DNA from 3 places in the Duffyella gerundensis genome. Region 1 is predicted to be linked to each of the others. Evidence: predicted binding sites of a transcription regulator. Region 1 holds the regulator's gene; each other region holds the start of a gene.
The links. The regulator CRP, encoded in region 1, controls carbon source genes, mostly activating them, when cyclic AMP is high. The targets are predictions, from matches to a motif close to ATGTGANNNNNNTCACAT.

Region 1 (5,379 bases):
ACCGGCTCCAGCGGCGCCGGTACTACCACCACCAGTCTCGCCTTTCGCAAGATTTTTCAGCAGTTTAATTTGCAAGCGGCCGAACTGGAAGGTGACAGCTTTCACCGTTTTACCCGGCCTGAAATGGATATGGCGATCCGTAAAGCGCGCGATTCCGGGCGCCACGTCAGCTATTTTGGCCCAGAGGCTAACGATTTTGGCCTGCTGGAACAGACCTTTATTGAATACGGGCTGAACGGTACCGGCCAGTCACGTAAATATCTGCACACCTATGATGAAGCGGTGCCGTGGAACCAGGTGCCTGGCACCTTTACGCCGTGGCAACCGCTGCCGGAACCCACCGACATCCTGTTTTACGAAGGCCTGCACGGCGGCGTCGTCACACAGCAGCATAACGTGGCGGACAAGGTCGATTTGCTGGTCGGCGTGGTGCCTATCGTCAATCTTGAGTGGATCCAGAAGCTGGTGCGCGATACCAGCGAGCGCGGTCACTCGCGTGAAGCGGTGATGGATTCCGTGGTGCGCTCAATGGATGATTACATCAATTTCATCACGCCGCAGTTTTCGCGCACGCACATCAACTTTCAGCGCGTTCCAACGGTGGATACCTCAAACCCCTTCGCCGCGCGGGATATTCCCTCGCTGGATGAAAGCTTCGTGGTGATTCACTTCCGCGGCCTGGAAGATATCGATTTTCCTTATTTACTCGCCATGCTGCAGGGCTCGTTTATCTCGCACATCAATACGCTGGTGGTACCGGGCGGCAAAATGGGCCTGGCGATGGAACTGATTATGACGCCGTTGGTACAACGTTTAATGGAAGGTAAAAAGATCGAATAAAATGCAGCCGGGCCGCGGGCGGCAATCACAAATATTTTACAAATCGTTAACCTTAGCGGTTTGACCATTGCCCGCTGCGCCAGCCGTTACGCCTGTTAATCATCACGTATTGGTGTTCTGCAGGTGCGCTATTCTCTCCTCGCCCTTGTCCTGATTTTTGCGCTGCGGACGATCATGATATGAGATCGGGCGATACAGACTGCCGATAATACTTTTCCGCTATGCAAACCAGCCCGCTCTTGCCGTCAGCAGCAAAGAAAACGCACGACTGCACTGCAAATGCTTGCTACCAGTGATATTATCCTCGCCGCAATCACGCACCGGCCCGTCAATACTCATGCTGTTACGCAGTACTGCACGCCTGAGGATTCTCCTAAAAGCGGGGATTATGCTCTTCGCTCCGCTGACATGCGCTTTACTATAACCATTGATCGAGTGTGAGTATGATCGCGTCAACCTGCCCTGCTAAAAGCGCAATCTGACACGATGTACATCATGCTGAAGCGAGACAACAGAAGACAGTAAGTGAAAGCTGTGCTACAAACGAAGTTGTAATATTTTCGTTGCGCAAGCGAAAACGGGAGCACTGATGAGCAAAACTCAAAACAGCAGCCCGCCGACTTTCCTTCAAAGGAATAGCTTTACTATTTCAACGCCTGACAGGGAATCTTGCCCCTGTGTTTAGGGCACGATTACAACAGAGGATAATAGCGAATGGTTCTCGGCAAACCGCAAACAGACCCTACACTCGAATGGTTCCTGTCACATTGCCATATTCACAAATATCCATCCAAAAGCACGCTCATCCACCAGGGTGAAAAAGCGGAGACGCTTTACTACATCGTTAAAGGTGCAGTTGCGGTGTTAATTAAGGATGAAGAAGGCAAAGAGATGATCCTCTCTTACCTTAATCAGGGCGATTTTATCGGTGAGCTTGGCCTGTTCGAAGAAGGTCAGGAACGCAGCGCCTGGGTTCGCGCGAAAAGCGCCTGTGAAGTGGCTGAGATCTCTTACAAGAAATTTCGCCAGCTGATTCAGGTTAACCCCGACATCCTGATGCGTCTGTCCTCACAGATGGCGCGTCGCCTGCAGGTTACCTCAGAAAAAGTGGGCAACCTGGCGTTCCTGGACGTGACCGGCCGCATCGCACAAACGTTGCTGAATCTGGCGCGTCAGCCTGATGCGATGACGCACCCGGATGGCATGCAGATTAAGATCACCCGTCAGGAGATCGGCCAGATCGTTGGTTGTTCCCGCGAAACGGTGGGCCGCATTCTGAAAATGCTGGAAGATCAAAACCTGATTTCTGCACACGGTAAAACGATCGTCGTCTACGGCACTCGCTGATTTTTCTTACCCCGACGGCGTGATGATTGCTCATCACGCCGTTTTCTATGTTGTGAAAAGCTGATGTGGCGCCGACTCATCTACCACCCTGAAGTAAATTATGCCCTGCGGCAGACGCTGGTGCTGTGCCTGCCGGTGGCCATCAGCTGGCTGTGCGGCGATCTGCAAAAAGGCCTGCTGTTCTCGCTGGTTCCTGCCTGCTGTAATATTTCTGGTCTTGATACGCCGCACAAACGCTTTTTTAAGCGGCTAATTGTGGGCGGTTCTCTGTTTGCAACCAGCAGCCTGCTGATGCAGGTCTTAACGCTGCATGGCATTCCGTTGCCCGCGATCCTGTTTGCGATGACCATGCTGCTCGGCGTGCTGGGCGAAATCAGCCCGCTGCATGGCCGCCTGTTATCGGGTTCACTGATCGCCGCCATCTTTACCCTGAGCCTGACAGGTAAGCTGCCGATCTGGGCACCGCCGCTGCTCTATATTGGTGGCACCTTATGGTATGGGCTGTTCAATGCGTTCTGGTTCTGGCTGTGGGAAGAGCAGCCGATGCGCGAGACACTCAGCCTGATCTATCGTGAACTGGCAGATTATTGTGATAAAAAATACAGCCTGCTGACCCAGCTCACCGATCCTGAAAAAGCGCTGCCGCCGTTGCTGGCACGGCAACAGAAAGTGGTCGATCTCATTAATACCTGTTATCAGCAAATGCACATGCTGGCGGCCAATCGTGACAACAGCCACAAGCGGCTGACGCGGGCATTTCAGGTGGCACTGGATCTGCAGGAGCACATTTCGGTGAGTTTGCATCAGCCGGAAGAGGTGCAAAAGCTGGTGGAAAAGAGCCATGCCGAGGCAGTAATCCGCTGGAACGCTCGCGTCATTTCTGCTCGCCTGCGCGTGCTGGCTGACGACATTCTTTATCATCGCATGCCGGATCGTTTTGAGATGGATAAGCCGTTGCAGGCGCTGGAGAAAATCGCCCGCCAGCATCCTGATAATCCGGTAGGTAACTTCTGCTTTTATCATTTCAGCCGCATCGGCCGCGTGCTGCGCACTCAGCGCCCACTTTACCGCCGCGACCTGATGGCCGATCGTCAGCGTCGACTGCCGCTTTTACCAGCGCTACGCAGCTATCTGTCGTTGAAATCCGCCGCGCTGCGCACCGCTGCTCGCTTCGCCGTTATGCTGATGTTTGGCAGTACGCTGGCGCTGTTCTTCGATATTCCCAAGCCTTACTGGATTCTGATGACCATTATGTTCGTCAGCCAGAATGGCTACAGCGCCACGCGCGTACGCATTCAGCACCGGGCGCTGGGCACGCTGGCGGGATTGATTGTCGCCGCCGCCACGCTGCGCTTTGCCGTACCGGAATCGGTGGTATTGCTGATCATGCTGGCGATCACGCTGGGTGGCTATCTGATCATCCGTAAGTTTTACGGCTGGGCAATGGTTGGGTTTACCGTGACCACCGTCTGGACGTTGCAGCTGCTGTCGCTGAACGGCTCCGCTTTTCTGCTGCCGCGTCTGATGGACACGCTGATGGGCTGCCTGATCGCCTTTGCCGGCATGGTCTGGCTGTGGCCGCAGTGGCAGAGCGGCCTGCTACGTCAGAATGCCCATGATGCACTGGAAACCTATCAGGATGCTTTACGGCAACTGCTGGGGCCGGAGCAGTCGCCGCAAAAGCTCGCCTGGCAACGCATGCGGGTCAATCAGGCGCACAATGCGCTGTTTAACTCGCTGAATCAGGCGATGCAAGAGCCGGGCTTTAATTCCCGGTATCTTGATGACATGAAGCTGTGGGTGACGCACAGCCAGTTTATCGTTGAGCACATCAACGCCATTACCAGCCTCGCGCGTGAACACACCATGCTGACGCCTGCGCTGGCGGAACGTTATCTGCAATCGCTGGAAATTGGCCTGCAACGCTGTCAGCAGCGGCTGGAATATGATGGCCCGGGCTCGGACAGCAATGTGCTGGAGGAACCTGAAGATCTGAATGAAGGGCCGGTGACGATTGTGGAACGGCATGCAAAACGCATTCTCGATCATCTGCGCGTGATGCATACCATCTCATCGCTGGCATGGCAGCAGCGCCCGCACCACGGTCAGTGGCTGGTCAGGCGCTTACGGAATAAATAACCTGGCGGATCCGGTTGCCCGCCGGTTGATTAGTGTGCCAGGACGCTTTCCACCGCCTGAGCGAAGCGTGCCATGCCTTCGTCGATCTCTTCCGGCGTGATAATCAGCGAAGGCACCAGGCGAATAACGTCGGTGCCAGCGGTAAGGATCATCACGCCCGCCTCTGCGGCGGCCTGCAAGATATCGCGCGCTTTACCGGCGTGCTGTGGTTTTAGCGCCGCGCCGATTAACAGCCCTTTGCCGCGAATCTCGGTGAACAGATCATAGCGGGCATCCAGCGCCTGCAGCGCGCTGACAAACCGCTCACGACGCACATCAACGCCGTTCAACACCTCTGGCGTATTGATAATATCCAGTGCCGTTTCCGCCACGGCGCAGGCCAGTGGATTGCCACCGTAAGTGGTGCCATGCACGCCAGGCGCCATGGTCGAAGCAATCTCATTGCTGGTCAGCATTGCGCTAACCGGAAAGCCGCCGCCCAGCGCTTTCGCGGTGGTTAAAATATCGGGCGTCACGCCGTAATGTTCGTGCGCAAAAAGCTTACCGCTGCGCCCCATGCCGCTTTGTACTTCATCCAGTACCAACAGCGCCTGATGCCGATCGCACAGTTCGCGCAGCCCCTGCATAAAAGCCTGGGTGGCAGGCACGACGCCGCCCTCGCCCTGAATTGGCTCGACGACAATGGCGCAGGTGTGATCGTCAATCACCGCTTTTACCGCATCAAGGTCGTTGAAGGGTACATGGACGATATCCGCCGGTTTGGGACCAAAGCCGTCGGAATATTTCGGCTGGCCGCCGACGCTCACGGTAAACAGCGTGCGACCGTGAAAGGCGTTATGAAAGGCGATGATTTTGCTTTTATACGGACTGTGACGTTTAGAAGCGTAGTAGCGGGCAAGTTTAAATGCCGCTTCGTTTGCCTCCGCGCCAGAATTGGCAAAAAACACCCGTTCGGCAAACGTAGCGGCAATCAGTTTGCTGGCCAAACGCAGCGCTGGTTCGTTGGTAAAGACGTTGCTGGTATGCCATAGCGTTTCACCCTGGCTTTTCAGC
Region 2 (5,379 bases), 500 kb from region 1:
TCGAAGATAACTGCTTTATTGGCGCCCGCTCTGAGATTGTTGAAGGGGTGATCGTTGAAGAAGGTGCGGTGATTTCCATGGGCGTTTACATCGGCCAGAGCACCAAAATCTATGACCGCGAAACCGGTGAAGTGCATTACGGCCGTGTACCGGCGGGATCGGTGGTGGTATCGGGTAACTTGCCTTCTAAAGATGGCAGCTACAGCCTCTACTGTGCGGTCATCGTGAAGAAAGTTGACGCAAAAACCCGCGGCAAAGTGGGCATCAACGAATTATTACGTACCATTGATTGATCTTCTGCGGGCCACATCGCTGGCCCGTAAAATTTTCTTTACAGTTCCTGAATAAAAACCTGATTCTCCTCACGAATCAACAGGTGCGTTTACTTTTCAATCAGTTCATAATCCGCGCCAGATAACGCGCCAGATGCTCATCCGCCCTTTCCGACTGTTTTATTTATACTCCTGAGAGCGGGACGAGCATGCAGCATGGCAGCACTTCTGCCATTCCCGCAGCGTAGCCGAACCGACATTGATATGACATCCTCGAAGGAATTAACCACTATGTACGACAATTTGAAAGGTCTTGGCATTAGCAAACCTGATGATATTGACCGCTATAGCCTGCGTCAGGAAGCGAACAACGACATTCTGAAGATCTACTTCCGCAAAGATAAAGGCGAATTTTTTGCCAAGAGCGTGAAGTTTAAATATCCACGCCAGCGTAAAACCGTAGTTGCGGATAACATCGGCCAGGGCTACAAAGAAGTGCAGGAAATCAGCCCTAATCTTCGCTACGTGATTGATGAACTTGATCAAATCTGCCAGCGCGATCAGGTTGAAGTCGATCTGAAACGTAAAATCCTTGATGACCTGCATCATCTGGAAAGCGTTGTAGCGCATAAAATTGCGGAAATCGAATCGGATCTGGAGAAGTTAACGCGCAACGGCCGTTAATTTGCTTTATACCGTTTCACAGGGCCAGCGAATGCTGGCCTTTTCTTTTTTCAGGCGGTCTTACGCCTGCTCATCCAGCTGCAGCGCTACATACAGCAAAAGACGATCGTCAAAGCTGCTCAGATCGAGCCCGGTAAGTTCAGAAATACGGTTAAGCCGATATTCCAGCGTATTGCGATGAATAAACAGCGCCTTGGCGGTCAGCGACGGCTGCACATTGTGGCTAAACCAGGCCACCAGCGTGCGTCGCAATAAGCCATTGCTGTCCATGCTTTTGAGCCTGGCCAGCGGCCGTGAAAGCTCGTTGGCCTGCCAGCCGCCGCGCAGGCTGTCGAGCAACACTGGCAGCACCAGATCCTGATAAAAATAGCTGCGGCTGTCAGGCATACGCTGTTTACCCACCATTAGCGTGGTACGCGCGGTGCGATAAGAACGCGCAATGCTGCCCGGTCCGGTGAAATAGTTCCCCAGCGCAATACGCATGCGCAGATGCCCACTCTCCTTCATACGCAACAGCAGCTGATCCACCCGCCGACGATGCTCGTCCTGATCGTAACGGCCATGCGCATTCAACGCAGGCTTCAGCACCACCATTTCGGTCAGAGAAACGATGGCGATCAGGTTGTCGCGCTCCGGCGTGGTCAGCAGCGTTTGCAGCTGCTGCAATTCGGACATCGCGCTGTCAACGCCCAACTGGCCGCTGTCCACTTCCACCACCGCCACCACGCGCGGCTGGTTGAGATCGATACCCAGGCGCTGTGCCCATTCAATCAGCGCGGGCGACAGCGTATCGCTGCGGATTAGATTCAGCACCAGCTCTTCGCGCAGCCGACTGTCCTGCGCCAGCATATGCAGCAGCCGCGCCTGTTCCAGCATCATCTCGGCGGTCATGCAGACCAGTTCACCATAATGACGCAGCGTTGCCGGATCGCCAGTTAATCCAATCACGCCAACGATATCGCCATCAATGCGTAACGGCAGGTTGATGCCGGGCCGCACGCCGTGAAGGTGTTTAGCCACGGCATCATCGATATCCACGACCCGCGCCTGTGACAGCGCCAGCAGCGCACCTTCGTGCAATTCACCAATGCGCTCCCGATCGCCGCTGCCGATAATCCGGCCACGCGCGTCCATGACGTTGACATTGCTGTCAATAATCTTCATGGTGCGGGCGACAATTTCCTGGGCAAGCCGGGCATCGAGATGGTAAGTGGCCATCAATTACTCCTGTAGCGCATGGGGTTAGTTAGCATACGCGTGCCAGGTCCGGGCGACATTGTGCATTTGCACAGAGCCACAAGCGGGCTGAAAGATTTGCGGGGATTATCACATTCTGCAGAGCAAAAAAAACCGGAGCCTGCGCTCCGGTTGCGGGATGTAACGATTACTGCATCAGCAAATAGAGGCGGGTATCGCCGCGCTGAATGTTCAGCGCCAGCACCGACGGTTTGCCATCGAGGATTTTGCGCAGCTCGCCAAGATTGGTAACCGGCTGCTGATTAACGCCCAGAATGACGTCATCTTTTTTCAGGCCGATGCGCGCGGCCGCTGAGCCAGGTTTCACCGCATCGACACGCACGCCTTTCTGGCCGTTAGCCTCAATATTACTCAGGTCGGCGCCTTCGATGCCAGTGTAAATGGTGGCTGAGGCCACCTTGTCCTGCGTGCTTTGCTGCAACTCAATGTTAACCGTGACCGGTTTGCCATCGCGCAACAGGCCCAGCTCCATTTTGGTCCCTACCGGCAGTGAACCTACTTCGGCCCGCAGCGCTGCGAAGCTGGAGATCGGCTTCTTGTTCAGTGACACGATCACATCGCCCGCTTTTACGCCCGCCTTCGCCGCGGAGGATTGCGGCAGTACCTGACTGACAAAGGCGCCGCGCTGCGCATCCACTTTCATCGCTTTCGCCAGCTCAGAATTGAGCTCGGTGCCCAGAATGCCCAGTTCGCCACGCTTCACCTGACCAAATTCCACCATCTGCGCGGTGAGGTTTTTCACCATATTGGCCGGAATAGCAAAGCCGATACCGATATTGCCGCCGTCTGGCGCCAGAATCGCGGTATTAATGCCGATCAGCTCACCGTTGAGGTTGACCAGCGCGCCGCCCGAGTTGCCGCGGTTAATGGCAGCATCGGTCTGAATAAAGTTTTCATAGTTTTCAACGTTAAGGCCGCTGCGGCCCAACGCAGAGACGATGCCCGAGGTCACCGTTTCACCCAAGCCGTAAGGGTTACCAATCGCAACGGTGTAATCGCCTACGCGTAGCGCGTCAGAATCGGCCAGCTTGATCGCGGTGAGGTTTTTAGCATCCTTTAGCTGAATCAGGGCGATATCGGAGCGCGGATCTTTACCAATGACCTTGGCATCATATTTCCGGCCATCGCTGAGCTGAACTTTGATTGAGGTCGCGTTATCCACCACGTGATTGTTGGTTACCACATAGCCTTTTTCGGCGTTGATCACTACGCCCGAGCCCAGCGCACGGAATTTCTCCTGCTGCGCTTCACCACCGCCGCCCGGCGCGCCGTTACCCTGACAAACCGGCGACTGCTGGAAAGGTGAGCCATCCTGGCAGAAAGGGGAATTATCGCCAAAGAACTGCTGGAACTGCTGCGGCAAGCGCGGCGTTTTTACCGTGGTACTGCCTTCCACGTTGATGCTGACCACCGACGGCATCACTTTCTCCAGCATCGGTGCCAGGCTTGGCAGCTGCTGGCTGGAAGAGGATGCGGTTTCAGCCGCCATCACGCCGATCGGACTCAGTGCCAGCCCCATACTGAGGGCCAGCGCGCTTAATGTTAAGGTGCGTTTTTTCATTGGTTTTTTCTCGTATTTGAACTTAAGCCCAGACCATTGCTGTGGTCGTGAAATGAGATATATTTTTTACCGCGAAGTTCATGAGGAAGTGTTGGGTAAAGGTAAAAGTTTATGCGCCGTCTTTACAAATGACTGGATCGGCGCGCTTTACTCTACCGCCATTAAACGACGATATTCATCCCAGGCATAGAGATCGGTCATGCCGCTGATGTAATCCTGTAATAAACGCGAGCGATAATAGCGCTCCCACAATAACCGCTGGTATTTGTGCTCAATCTGCAAGCTGCGCATTTTATATTGATAAGCACGCCGCTGTTTGCCTGACAGTTTATGAAACAGCCGTGTTTCAATTGGATGCCTGGGCAGATAATCATCCTTCATTAGCGTGGTGAAATCTTCATAACTCAGCGCCATCAGCGGTTGATAGATATCCAGCAGGCCTTTGATCACCCGGTATCCCTGCAATTCCAGCTGTTCCACTTCAGAATGGTTAAATACGTGACGGCGGGCCACGGTTTTGAACATCGCCAGTAACCGGCCCTCTTCGCCTTCATCCTCCAGCAGCGCATGATTGAAATTACCGGCGTAAATCGCCTCGATATTTTCAATAAAGCGCTTCACCGCATAGGCCACCAGCACGTTCTGCACGTTAACGCGCAACGACATAAAGAACTGATCGCTTTTGCTGCGCATTTTTTTCGTTGCCGCGTCTTTCCATGCATAACCCACAGTGCGGCTGAAAGCATCGCCGGGTTTTACCGTGCCCCAGGTCTGTTCCAGATATTCATAGAGTCGATCGACATTGAATATCGCCTTTTCCACCGCATCATCAAGATCGGCTATACAGTATGAGATATCGTCTGCCGCTTCCATGATATAGGTCAGCGGATAGCGATGATGCTCCTCCAGCCCTGTCGCAGCACGCAAATCGGCAATGAATTCGCGTTCCGAAAGATAAAACCCCGGCTTCTTCATCAGCGTGGTAAAGGCCGCAGGCTTTTCGCCCTGCCACCAGGCGGGCGCCGTATATTTCAGGATGCAGGCGACCTGCGCATAGGTGAGATTAAGCTGCAGCAAGGTGTGCACGATACGAATGGCCTGCGCATTGCCCTCAAAATGGCAAAGATCCTGCCGAATCTCCGCATTGAGCTGGTTAAAATCAGCCTGTTGCGCGTCAGTTGACACGCCCGCCACCAGCGGATCCACCAGCTCCATCGGCAGATGCTCTTCAAACCAGTCGCCAATTGCGGCTTCGCCAAAATGCCCAAATGGCGGATTGCCCACGTCATGCAGCAGACACGCCATCTCAATCAGGCTTTCAAAGGCGCCGGAAAGTTCTTCCAATCCGTACCACGCCAGGCCGCGCTGATGGCGCAACGTTTGCAAAATCTCTTTGGCGATATAGCGCCCAGTTTGCTGGACTTCAAGCGAGTGGGTCAGTCGGGAACGGACGGCGGCATTGCGCTCCAGCGGAAAAACCTGGGTTTTTTGTTGCAGGCGTCGAATAGCAGCGGAATTGATGATGCGTCCGCGATCGCTTTCGAAATGACGGCTGATAGCATATTCGCCCTGCGGCTCTTCCCGCGTGTTGTAAGGCCGTTTAAG
Region 3 (5,379 bases), 1.0 Mb from region 1:
GTGAAAGCAGAACGTCACGAAGATGCGCTCCCATGTTGTTGTTGGCCAATAACAGGTCATCGGCTGGATAGATGTCAGACATGCCGGGCACGATAATGCGGCAGGCGTAAACATCAAGATGCTGATAATCCGCGATATACACTTCCTGATCTTCTGCTTTGAAGATTGCCATCAGGGTGTTGAATTCCTCTTCAGTTGATCCGCTAAAGCTCCAGTCAACAAAGGGATAGTCTGCATCTTCTTTAAACAGATCCCAGGAAATAGAACCGCTGGAATCGATGAAGTGAGTTTCCAGATTGGCGTGATCGGCGATCTCTTCGTCATCAAAGGTTGGCGGCGTAAACACATCAAGATCTTTCAGACCACGTCCCTGCAGCAGTTCGGTCACCGTACGCTCCAGCGCCACACCAAAATCGGGGTGGGCGCCAAAAGAGGCAAAGCAGGTGCCATTGGCTGGATTGAGCAGCACAACGCATATCACCGGATAGTTGCCACCCAGTGAGGCATCATAAGAGAGGATAGGGAAGCCTTCAGCTTCCAGGCGGTCAATCGCTTCCACCACGCCCGGATAGCGGTTCAGTACCTCGGCCGGAATCAGTGGCAGGCTAATTGCTTCGGCAATAATGCGGTTTTTGATGTGACGTTCGAAGACTTCAGACAGGCCCTGAACGCGTGCTTCGTTGGCCGTATTGCCCGCTGACATACCGTTAGAAACATACAGGTTGCCGATGATGTTCATGGGGATATAAACCGTCTGCAGATCGGACTGACGGGTAAAAGGCAGTGCGCAGATGCCGCGCGCCGTATTGCCCGATTGCAGATCGATCAGATCGCTGGCGCTGAGCTCATTTTCCGGATCGTAGTAAGCCTGCAGGCGCGCATCCAGGATCCCCTCTGGCAGCGATTCATCGGCCGGCAGTGGAAACCATTTTTCATCGGGATAGTGCACAAAGTCGCCGTTCGCGATCGATTTGCCTAACCAAAAATCGGCAAAGAAATAGTTGGTTGATAAACGTTCGAAGTATTCACCCAACGCCGAGGCCAGCGCAGCTTTTTTGCTTGCCCCTTTACCGTTGGTGAAACAGAGCGGGCAATCACGGTCACGAATGTGCACGGACCAGACATGAGGAACAGGGTTGAGCCAAGAGGCTTCTTCAATCGTAAAGCCTAAATCCTGCAGTTTTTGCTGAAAACGCGCAATGGAGTCTTCCAGTGCCGCGTCTTTTCCGGGAATAAATGTTTGAGTCATGAGCCCGCTCTTAGGTGTGAGAAAAATGAAAGCGCGTAATGATACGGGTTTTGCCATTGTCCCGCCAATGAAAGCCGAGGCAGCATGGCAGGCGAGTAAGCTGGTTGCAGCCATTAAAGGCGCTTTATGTATGAAACCTCACAAAATATCGTGACCATTTACATCGGCAACATAAGCTTTTGCTGCGGCTTTTCCAAAAATGTGATCGTTACCTGATTAATCGTTGCAGCATCCAGGAGGCAGTGATAAAACCGATAGGATATGCATAACCGTTTTATATGACAGTGGTGAGGGGAAATGACGCAGATTTATAATTTTAGCTCCGGTCCAGCAATGCTGCCGGTTGAAGTGCTTCGTCGGGCTGAGCAAGAGCTCACAAACTGGAAAGGGCTCGGCACTTCAGTGATGGAGATTAGCCATCGCAGCAAGGAATTTATTCAGGTTGCACAAGAGGCTGAAAGCGACCTCCGTGATCTTCTTAAAATACCCGCCAATTACAAAGTTTTGTTCTGCCACGGCGGTGCCCGCGGCCAGTTTGCTGCGATTCCAGGTAACCTGCTGGGCAGTGCGGCTACCGCTGATTACGTTGACGGTGGATACTGGGCCCATAGCGCCATTCTGGAAGCGGAGAAGTTCTGCGCACCAAATGTGATTGATGTAAAAACGGTGCTGGATGGCAAGCGCGCTATTCTGCCAATGAGCCAGTGGCAGCTTTCTGATGACGCAGCCTACGTGCATTTCTGCCCTAACGAAACCATTGATGGTGTTGCCATTGCGGAACAACCTGCCTTCGGCAATAAAGTGGTTGTGGCCGATCTCTCTTCCACCATTTTATCCAGCCCGCTGGATATCAATCGCTATGGCGTTATTTACGCCGGTGCACAAAAAAATATTGGCCCTGCAGGATTGACCATCGTTATCGTGCGCGAGGACCTGCTTGGCAAAGCCCGCAAAGAAGTACCTTCTATCCTCGATTATAAAGTGCTTGCGGATAATGACTCTATGTTCAACACGCCGCCTACTTTTGCCTGGTATCTTTCTGGTCTGGTATTTAAATGGCTGAAAGAGCAGGGCGGCGTAGCAGAAATCGATCGCATTAATCAGCAAAAAGCCGACCTGCTGTATGGCGTTATTGATAAGAGCGATTTTTATCGTAATGACGTTGCTACATCCAACCGCTCGCGGATGAACGTGCCTTTTCAGTTAGCAGATGCTTCGCTGGATAAGCTGTTTCTTGATGAATCTTACGCGGCAGGACTGCATGCTCTGAAAGGCCATCGCGTGGTTGGCGGTATGCGCGCTTCTATCTACAATGCCATGCCGTTTGAGGGCGTCAAAACCCTGACCGATTTCATGATTGAGTTTGAACGTCGTCACGGTTAATTATCGCGTAAGCACCACTACGGAAACCTCATAACACCATGAGGTTTCCTTGCCGCTGAATTTATGGAGTAAAGGTTTCACATGCAGGACTCTCTAACGTTACAACCCATTGCGCATGTTGAGGGCACAGTTAATTTGCCTGGTTCGAAAAGCGTATCAAATCGCGCGTTGCTGCTTGCTGCCCTGGCATCAGGTACTACCAGGTTAACCAACCTGCTCGACAGCGATGATGTTAAACATATGCTCAATGCGCTTAAAGCGTTAGGCGTCAGCTACCAGCTTTCTACAGATCGCACCGTGTGCGAGGTTACGGGCTGTGGTGGACCTTTATTTTCAGAGCAGGCTCTGGAGCTTTTTCTGGGTAATGCCGGTACCGCGATGCGTCCATTGGCCGCGGCCTTATGCCTGGGTAAGAATGATATCGTGCTTACCGGCGAGCCGCGTATGAAAGAACGCCCAATTGGCCATCTGGTCGATGCATTACGCCAGGGCGGCGCGCAGATTGATTATCTGGAGCAAACGGATTATCCACCTTTGCGCCTGAAGGGCGGATTTACCGGCGGTAAGATAACTGTAGACGGCAGTGTCTCAAGTCAGTTTCTTACTGCATTGCTGATGACGTCACCTCTGGCAGAGAAAGATACACACATTGCCATCAAAGGCGATTTGGTTTCAAAGCCCTACATTGATATCACGCTCAAGCTGATGAAAACCTTCGGTGTGGATGTCCATAATGACCATTATCAGCACTTTACCATCGCTGGTGGGCAGCATTATTCAGCGCCCGGTGACTATCTGGTTGAGGGTGATGCGTCATCTGCTTCTTATTTTCTTGCTGCCGGGGCAATTAAAGGCGGCACGGTAAAAGTGACAGGTATCGGGCGTAATAGCGTACAGGGTGATATTCGCTTCGCTGACGTGCTGGAAAAAATGGGCGCAGTGATTGAGTGGGGTGATGACTACATTTCCTGTACTCGTAATACGCTGCAGGCGATCGATCTGGATATGAATCATATTCCGGATGCGGCGATGACCATTGCAACAACCGCACTGTTTGCGCAGGGCACCACCGTCATGCGCAATATTTATAACTGGCGAGTTAAAGAAACCGATCGCCTGTTTGCCATGGCGACAGAGCTACGTAAAGTGGGCGCTGAAGTAGAAGAAGGGCATGATTACATTCGTATCACGCCGCCCGCACAGCTAAAACACGCTGAAATTGGCACTTACAACGATCATCGCATGGCAATGTGTTTTGCTTTGGTTGCCTTATCCGATACGCCAGTTACCATCCTCGATCCCGGCTGCACGGCCAAAACCTTTCCTGATTACTTCGAGCGCCTGAAGTCTGTAAGCCAATCGGCGTAAAACTCCGTTGCCTGAAGATTTCTTCAGGCAAATTCCCTCTTTGATCACAATTACTCAGCTGAAAAATCTGATTATTTCTCTTCGGTCTATGCTTAAGGGTAACTATCCACGGGCAAGCTGCGTATAATGCCTGGCGAAAAGTCTGGCTAACAGGCAGTGACATAGGCATTAACAGGAGATCAAGATGGCGGTTGTTGCACCGGTTATCACCATTGACGGACCAAGTGGTGCAGGTAAAGGCACCTTGTGTAAAGCGATGGCGGAAGCGCTTCAGTGGCATTTGCTCGATTCAGGCGCTATTTACCGTGTGTTGGCGCTGGCTGCGCTGCATCATCAGGTTGACATCGAGTCTGAAGAAGCATTAGTGCCGATTGCTGCACATCTTGACGTGCGCTTTGTTTCTACTGATGGTGAGCTTGCGGTGATTCTGGAAGGAGAAAACGTCACCAGCGAAATCCGTACGCAGGAAGTGAGTAATGCAGCCTCAAAAGTCGCTGCTTTTCCACGGGTGCGTGAAGCACTTTTGCGCCGCCAGCGTGCATTTCGCGATCGTCCCGGTCTGATTGCCGATGGTCGCGATATGGGTACGGTGGTTTTCCCGGATGCTCCGGTAAAAATTTTCCTTGATGCCAGTCCGGAAGAGCGTGCCCGCCGCCGTATGCTACAGTTGCAGCAGAGCGGCATTGATGTTAACTTTGAGCGCCTTTTATCTGAGATAAAGGAACGCGATGACAGAGATCGTAATCGTTCTGTCGCGCCGTTAGTACCTGCTGCTGATGCACTTGTACTGGATTCGACCAGTATGCCAATCGAAGAGGTGATTGAAAAAACAATCGCTTATGCTCGCAGCAAGCTGGATATTTAGCATTAAGGTGCTGAAAAGAATAATTTAACCTTGTGCAATGGATTGTCGCGAGGCATGTGAAACAACCCCATCCGGCAGGAAGTCAGGTGGACGTTAAATTGAAGAATCCTGAAGATTATCAATATGACAGAATCTTTTGCTCAACTATTTGAAGAATCCCTGAAAGAAATCGAAACCCGCCCGGGTTCCATCGTTCGTGGCGTTGTTGTCTCTATCGACAAAGACGTTGTTCTGGTTGATGCGGGCCTGAAATCTGAATCTGCAATTCCTGCAGAGCAGTTCAAAAACGCAGCCGGCGAACTGGAAATCCAGGTTGGCGACGAAGTTGACGTTGCTCTGGATGCAGTTGAAGACGGCTTCGGTGAAACCCTGCTGTCCCGTGAAAAAGCTAAACGTCATGAAGCTTGGATCACGTTGGAAAAAGCTTACGAAGACGCTGAAACTGTTACCGGTGTTATCAACGGCAAAGTTAAAGGTGGCTTCACAGTTGAGCTCAACGGCATTCGTGCGTTCC

Region 2: EM595_RS03980 (CdaR family transcriptional regulator) is a predicted target of CRP. The motif match lies at 2,271-2,288, and genes of this name have one in related genera.
Region 3: serC (3-phosphoserine/phosphohydroxythreonine transaminase) is a predicted target of CRP. The motif match lies at 1,449-1,466, and genes of this name have one in related genera.

What each region holds. Positions count from the first base shown of each region.
Region 1 is NZ_LN907827.1:391,966-397,344, reverse strand. It holds gene EM595_RS01685 (phosphoribulokinase) at 1-840, shown strand, start outside; gene crp (cAMP-activated global transcriptional regulator CRP) at 1,555-2,187, shown strand; gene EM595_RS01675 (YccS/YhfK family putative transporter) at 2,251-4,326, shown strand; gene argD (bifunctional acetylornithine/succinyldiaminopimelate transaminase) at 4,356-5,379, opposite strand, start outside.
Region 2 is NZ_LN907827.1:892,399-897,777, reverse strand. It holds gene dapD (2,3,4,5-tetrahydropyridine-2,6-dicarboxylate N-succinyltransferase) at 1-293, shown strand, start outside; gene EM595_RS03985 (DUF3461 family protein) at 564-956, shown strand; gene EM595_RS03980 (CdaR family transcriptional regulator) at 1,017-2,174, opposite strand; gene degP (serine endoprotease DegP) at 2,341-3,774, opposite strand; gene dgt (dGTPase) at 3,922-5,379, opposite strand, start outside.
Region 3 is NZ_LN907827.1:1,395,770-1,401,148, forward strand. It holds gene ycaO (30S ribosomal protein S12 methylthiotransferase accessory factor YcaO) at 1-1,249, opposite strand, end outside; gene serC (3-phosphoserine/phosphohydroxythreonine transaminase) at 1,547-2,632, shown strand; gene aroA (3-phosphoshikimate 1-carboxyvinyltransferase) at 2,714-4,000, shown strand; gene cmk ((d)CMP kinase) at 4,185-4,865, shown strand; gene rpsA (30S ribosomal protein S1) at 4,989-5,379, shown strand, end outside.